2 regions of the Streptomyces sp. NPDC047014 genome follow, and region 1 is predicted to be linked to the other one. Evidence: riboswitches for the same ligand, from Rfam matches in the RefSeq annotation. Region 1 holds a riboswitch; the other holds the start of a gene.
The links. Region 1 has a riboswitch for cobalamin ahead of metE (5-methyltetrahydropteroyltriglutamate--homocysteine S-methyltransferase). Riboswitches for the same ligand answer to the same signal wherever they lie in the genome.
Positions count from the first base shown of each region.

Region 2: linked by a shared signal. The riboswitch ahead of ABZ873_RS04220 (ribonucleoside-diphosphate reductase subunit alpha) and the one ahead of metE (5-methyltetrahydropteroyltriglutamate--homocysteine S-methyltransferase) in region 1 are both predicted to bind cobalamin.

Region 1 covers NZ_JBEYVX010000013.1:15,330-18,752, reverse strand. The annotation lists gene mmsB (3-hydroxyisobutyrate dehydrogenase) at 1-317, shown strand, start outside; gene ABZ873_RS11130 (enoyl-CoA hydratase) at 314-1,135, shown strand; cobalamin riboswitch at 1,288-1,443, shown strand; gene metE (5-methyltetrahydropteroyltriglutamate--homocysteine S-methyltransferase) at 1,632-3,423, shown strand, end outside.
Region 2 covers NZ_JBEYVX010000004.1:150,775-154,197, reverse strand. The annotation lists gene ABZ873_RS04220 (ribonucleoside-diphosphate reductase subunit alpha) at 1-1,460, opposite strand, end outside; cobalamin riboswitch at 1,604-1,733, opposite strand; gene ABZ873_RS04215 (GNAT family N-acetyltransferase) at 1,778-2,275, opposite strand; gene ABZ873_RS04210 (YbdD/YjiX family protein) at 2,423-2,620, opposite strand; gene ABZ873_RS04205 (carbon starvation CstA family protein) at 2,617-3,423, opposite strand, start outside.

The DNA.
Region 1 (3,423 bases):
GACTGGACCACCAGGCGCTCTACGACGTGGCCTCCACCGCCTCCGGCCAGTGCTGGGCCCTCACCGTCAACTGCCCCGTGCCCGGCCCGGTCCCGGCCAGCCCCGCCAACCGCGACTACCGCCCCGGTTTCGCCGCGCCCCTCATGGCCAAGGACCTCGGCCTCGCCGCCAACGCCCTGCGCGCGGGCGGGGTGGAGGCCCCGCTCGGGCTCAAGGCCGCCGAGATGTACGCCGCGTTCGCCGCCGCCGAGGGGGCCGACCTGGACTTCTCGGCGATCGTGCGCACCCTCCGACCCCAGAACGGGAACCCCGTATGACCTACGAGACGACCGACGCGACCAGCGACGCGACCGCCGACGAGACGACCTACGAGACGATCCTGCTGGAGCGCAAGGGCCGCGTCGCCCTCCTCACCCTCAACCGGCCCGGCGCGCTCAACGCGCTCAACCTCCAGGTGATGCGGGAGGTCGTGGCCGCCACGGAGCAGCTGGACCGGGACCCGGAGGTCGGCTGCATCGTCCTCACCGGCTCCGCCAAGGCGTTCGCCGCAGGCGCGGACATCAAGGAGATGCGCCCGCAGAGCTATATGGACATGTACCTCACCGACTGGTTCACCGCCTGGGACCGCCTCGGCGAGGTACGCACCCCCACGCTCGCGGCGGTCTCCGGCTACGCCCTGGGCGGCGGCTGCGAACTGGCCATGCTCTGCGACATCCTGCTCGCCTCCGACACCGCGAAGTTCGGCCAGCCGGAGATCAAGCTCGGTGTCATCCCCGGCATCGGCGGCTCCCAGCGCCTCACCCGGGCCGTCGGCAAGGCCAAGGCCATGGAGCTGTGCCTGACCGGCCGCACCATGGACGCCGCCGAGGCGGAGCGGGCCGGGCTGGTGTCCCGGATCGTTCCGGCCGAGGACCTGCTCGCCGAGGCCCTGGCCGTGGCGACGACCGTGGCCGAGATGTCCAAGCCGGTGGCGATGATGGCCAAGGAGGCCGTGAACCGGGCCTTCGAGACCACCCTCGCCGAGGGCGTCCGCTTCGAACGCCGCCTGTTCCACGCGGTGTTCGCCATCGCCGACCAGAAGGAGGGCATGTCCGCCTTCGTGGACAAGCGACCGCCGCACTTCACGCACGGCTGAGCCCGCCCGGCGCGGGGCCCCGCGGTACACCGCGGGGCCCCGCGTCTCAGATTTCTGTCCGGTATGTGGACGGCTGTACTCGCGCTCCAGGGGAACGGCCTAGGGTGGCCGGTGCAGCTGGTTCGCCCCCGCCCGCCAGACGGGAGGCGTCGTAAGAGGGAACCCGGTGGGAATCCGGGACTGCCCCGCAGCGGTGAGCGGGAACGACCGCCGTCATACGCACTGGGACCGGACAACGGTCCTGGGAAGCGACGGCCAGTAGGTGCCCGCCGGGAGACCGGCAGGCGTGCCCGCGAGTCCGAAGACCTGCCCGTTGCCCGTGTACGGCCGATGCCGTGCGCGGATATCCCGGTGACCTCGTGGGCGGGTCGGCGTACACAGCGAGCGGCATGTGCGGCCCCGGTGCCGCCGCGTGGTCCGCGCGTTCTGCCGTTCCCTTCGCGTCCGCGTCCCGTCGCCGGGATGTTCCTGGACACATCTCGCGAAGGAGAGTTCCGTGACACCGAAGCCCGCAGCCGCGGCGGTACGCGCCACCGTGTACGGCTACCCCCGCCAGGGTCAGCACCGCGAACTGAAGAAGGCCGTCGAGGGCTACTGGAAGGGCCGGGTCACCGCCGAAGCCCTCCGGGAGACGGCCGCAGAACTGCGCCGGACGAACTGGCGCCAGCTGGCCGAGGCCGGCATCGACGAGGTCCCGACCGGCGACTTCTCGTACTACGACCACGTGCTCGACACCAGCGTCATGGTCGGCGCGATCCCCGCCCGCCACCGGGCCGCCGTCGACGCGGACGCGCTCGACGGCTACTTCGCGATGGCCCGCGGCACCCAGGACGTGGCGCCGCTGGAGATGACCAAGTGGTTCGACACCAACTACCACTACCTGGTCCCCGAGCTCGGCCCCGACACCGTCTTCACCGCGGACTCCGCGAAGCAGGTCGCCGAGTTGACCGAGGCCCTGGCCCAGGGCCACACCGCCCGCCCCGTCCTCGTCGGCCCGGTCACCTACCTCCTGCTGGCCAAGCCCGCGCCCGGCGTCCCCGCCGACTTCGAGCCGCTGACCCTGCTCGACCGGCTGCTGCCCGTGTACGCGTCCGTCCTCGCCGACCTGCGGGCCGCCGGGGCCGAGTGGGTGCAGCTGGACGAGCCGGCGCTGGTGCAGGACCGCACCCCGGCCGAGCTGAACGCCGCCGCCCGCGCCTACCGCGAGCTCGGCGCCCCGGCCAACCGGCCGAAGCTGCTCGTCGCCTCCTACTTCGGCCGGCTGGGCGAAGCCCTCCCGGTGCTCGCCGCCGCACCCGTCGAGGGCCTGGGGCTCGACTTCACCGACAGCGGCGCGGCCAACCTGGACGACCTCGCCGCCGCGGGCGGGCTGCCCGGCAAGCGGCTCGTCGCGGGCGTGGTCAACGGCCGCAACATCTGGATCAACGACTACCAGAAGTCCCTGACCACCCTCGGCACCCTGCTCGGCCTCGCGGACCGGGTGGACGTCGCCGCCTCCTGCTCCCTCCTGCACGTCCCGCTCGACGCCTCCGCCGAGCGCGACATCGACCCGCAGGTACGCCGCTGGCTCGCCTTCGCCCGCCAGAAGACACGGGAGATCGCCGTCCTGGCCCGCGGACTGGCCCGGGGTACGGACGCCATCGCGCCCGAACTCGCCGCGAACCGCGCCGACCTGGCCTCCCGCGCCGGCTCCGCCCTCACCCACGACCCCGCCGTCCGCGCCCGCACCGCCGCCGTCACCGACGCCGACGGGCGCCGCGCCCAGCCGTACCCCGAGCGCGCCCTCGCCCAGCGGGCGCATCTGGGCCTGCCGCTGCTGCCGACCACCACCATCGGCTCCTTCCCGCAGACCGACGAACTGCGCGTGGCCCGGGCGGACCTGCGCGCCGGACGCATCGACGCCGCCGGCTACGAGGAGCGGATCCGGGCCGAGATCGGCGAGGTCATCTCCTTCCAGGAGAAGACCGGCCTCGACGTCCTCGTGCACGGCGAGCCCGAACGCAACGACATGGTCCAGTACTTCGCGGAGCAGCTGACCGGCTACCTCGCCACGCAGCACGGCTGGGTGCAGTCCTACGGCACCCGCTACGTGCGGCCGCCCGTGCTCGCCGGGGACATCTCCCGCCCGGAGCCGATGACCGTGCGCTGGACCTCGTACGCCCAGTCCCTCACCCCGAAGCCGGTCAAGGGCATGCTGACCGGCCCGGTCACCATGCTCGCCTGGTCCTTCGTACGCGACGACCAGCCGCTCGGCGAGACCGCCCGCCAGGTGGCCCTCGCCCTGCGCG
Region 2 (3,423 bases), on a different contig from region 1:
GTGACGGCGGTGCGGACGGTCTCGTCCAGCCGCTCCCAGTCGATCTCACCGGTCTCGGTGAGGACGAAGGCGCCCAGGTTGACCGAACCGAGGTTGCAGACGGCCGTCTCGCCGTCGTTGGTGACCTCGATGATCTCGGTGCAGAGGTTGGAGGAGTGGACGACGGTGCCCGGCTCGGCGGTCTGGTTCGCCGTGCGGTTGGAGGCGTCCTTGAAGGTCATCCAGCCCTGGCCGGTCTGCGCGAGGGTGCGCATCATCCGGCCGTACAGCTCGCGGGCGGGCATGGTCTTGCGGGCCAGGCCGTCCGCCTCGGCCTTGCGGTAGGCGGCGTCGAAGTCGTCGCCCCACAGGTCGACCAGCCCGGGCACGTCCGCCGGGGAGAACAGCGACCAGTCGGCGTCGGCGTTCACGCGGCGCATGAACTCGTCCGGCACCCAGTGGGCGAGGTTCAGGTTGTGCGTACGGCGCTGGTCCTCACCGGTGTTGTCGCGGAGCTCCAGGAACTCCTCGATGTCCGCGTGCCAGGTCTCCAGGTAGACGGCGGCGGCGCCCTTGCGGCGGCCGCCCTGGTTCACGGCGGCGACGGAGGCGTCGAGGGTCTTGAGGAACGGCACGATGCCGTTGGAGTGGCCGTTGGTGCCGCGGATCAGCGAACCGCGGGCGCGGATGCGGGAGTACGACAGGCCGATGCCGCCGGCGTGCTTCGAGAGGCGGGCGACCTGGTGGTAGCGGTCGTAGATCGAGTCGAGCTCGTCCAGCGGGGAGTCCAGCAGGTAGCAGGAGGACATCTGCGGGTGCCGGGTGCCGGAGTTGAAGAGGGTGGGGGAGGAGGGCAGGTAGTCCAGGCGGCTCATCAGCCGGTAGAGCGAGGCCACTTCCTCGACGGCCTGCACGCTCTCGTCCGCGGCCAGACCGCAGGCCACGCGCAGCATGAAGTGCTGCGGGGTCTCGATGACCTGGCGGGTGATCGGGTGGCGCAGCAGGTAGCGGCTGTGCAGGGTGCGCAGGCCGAAGAAGCCGAAGCGGTCGTCGGCGCCCTCGGCGAGGGTGTGCTCGACCAGCGCGTCGAGGCGGGCCGCGTGGGCGGCGACGAACTCGGCGGTGCGGTCGGCGATCAGGCCCTCGCGGTGGCCGACGGCGACGGAGGCGGAGAAGGAGGTCGAGCCCTGGCTCGCGGCCTCGTCGCGGACGGCCAGCGTCAGCAGGCGGGCGGCGAGCTTGGAGTAGGCGGGGTCCTCGGAGATCAGCCCGGCGGCGGCCTCGGTGGCGAGCCCGCGCAGTTCGGCCTCGTCGGCGGCGGCGCTGCGGCCGCGCAGGGCGGCGGCGGCGACCCGGCCGGGGTCGGTGTCGGGGAGGTCCGCCGTCAGTTCGGTGAGGGTACGCAGCAGCGTGGCCCCCGGGCCCTCGGTGTTGTCGCCAGAAATGGACTCGGCGCGCGGTGCGGAAGGCGCGATGGTCACGGCGGGAGCTCTCCCTCGCTCGGCCCGGTCATCGGCGGGGCGGGGCGCGGGTGGGCGCACGCGGGCGCGACGCGAACGCGTACCCCCGCATGGCGTCCACCGGCCCAACCGCGAGGCCCGGACGTGTCGGCACCCGGTTCGGTCGAGCCGGGCACGCTGTCGGCAGGTCATCGGACTTGGTGTCCGGATGTCGGACACTTCATACCGTTGCGGGACAGTTCCGGATTCCCACCGGATTCCCCTGCGGCGACAGCAGGCATGAGCATACATGTGGGGGCGGCCCGTTGCCGCAACCCCCACATGTAGTGTCGGCGTGGCTACAGCTTGAGCCGATACGTGAGGAGTGTCAGGCCCTCGATGGGCGCCCAGTCCCGCTCCGGCGTGCGCTGGAAGCCCAGGCGCGCGTAGATCCGGTGGGCCCCGCCCATGCTGCGCTGGGTGGAGAGCGCGATGCCGGTGACCCCGGGCAGGGCCCGCGCCCGCTGGATGCACGCCCGTACGAGCGCCTCCCCGGCCCCTCTGCCCCGCGCGGCGTGATCCACCGCGAGCATCCGGAACTCGGCCTCGTCCGGCCCGGCTATGTCCGCGAGCGGGCTCCCGGGTGCGGCGAAGGTCACTCCGCCGAGCAGCAGCCCGTCCTGCTCGGCGACCAGCACCTCACCCACCGCGGCCCGCCCGGCCACGTCCCGCAGCACGCCCAGATAGGCGTCGTCCTCGTTGAAGTCCAGATGCCCGTCGTCGAGATAGGCCCGCGCCGTGATCTCCCCGAGCCCCACGTAGTCCCCGGGCACTGCCCGCCTGATCACCATGTCCATGCGCCCGAGTGTGCCGCACGCCGGGCGGCGGGCACCGCTGTCGTCTGTGGCGGGCACCGTCGAGGAGGGTGCGCCCGTACGAGGGCTGGGTGCGCTGAATATGCGGAGGGGCCCCGGCGCGGGTTGCGGCGGGGCCCCTCGGGTGGGTCAGCAGCAGTGGAAGCCCTTGCGGGGGTCTGCCTCGCGGGCGTCCGTGCGGGCGTGTTCGAAGGCGCGGCGGGTGAGGACCGGCGCCTGCGGGTCGTGGGAGCGCGCGTGGGCCACGTAGCGGTCGTAGGCGGCCTCGCCGGAGAACTCCCGTACCCAGTACCGCGCCCGGGCCAGCGCGCTCCGTACGGAGCTCACGCCACCGGCTCCTTGACCTGGCCGCCCCCGGAGTCGCGGCCGGCCGCCGCGAGCTGTTCGCGCTCCTCGGCGGTCGCGATGAGCCCGGCCGGCGCGACGATCCTCGACTCGGTCCACGGGACCTCGGAGAGGGTGGCCGACCCCGGATCCCGGACGGCCTTCCAGCAGGTCCGGGCCGCGTCCGCGAGGACCACCAGGATCAGGATCGCGAACAGCGCGCACAGCACCCCGTCCACCGTGGCGTTGGTGACCACGGTGTGCATGTCGTCCATGTTCTTCGCCGGCGGCAGCACCTTGTCGGCGTCGATGCCCGCCTGGTACTTGTCGCGCTGGGCGAAGAAGCCGACCTTCACGTCCTCCGAGAAGATCTTCTGGTAGCTCGCGGTCAGCGTCACCGTGGCGTCCCAGACCAGCGGGACACCCGTCACCCAGGCCCACTTGAGCCGCCCGGACTTCACCAGCAGCGTGGTGCAGACGGCCAGCGCGACCGCCGCGAGCAGCTGGTTGGCGATGCCGAAGAGCGGGAAGAGCTGGTTGATGCCGCCCAGCGGGTCCTTGATGCCGACCCACAGGAAGTAGCCCCAGCCGCCGACCACGATCGCGCTCGCGAACCACACCCCGGGCTTCCAGCTGACGTCCTTGAAGGACTTGTGGACGTTGCCGAGGCTGTCCTGGAGCATGAACCGGCCCACGCGGGTGCCCGCGTCGAGCGTGGTGAGGATGAACAGCGCCTCGAACATGATCGCGAAGTGGTACCAGAACGCCTTCATGCCCGCCCCGCCGAGCACGGCGGAGAAGATCTC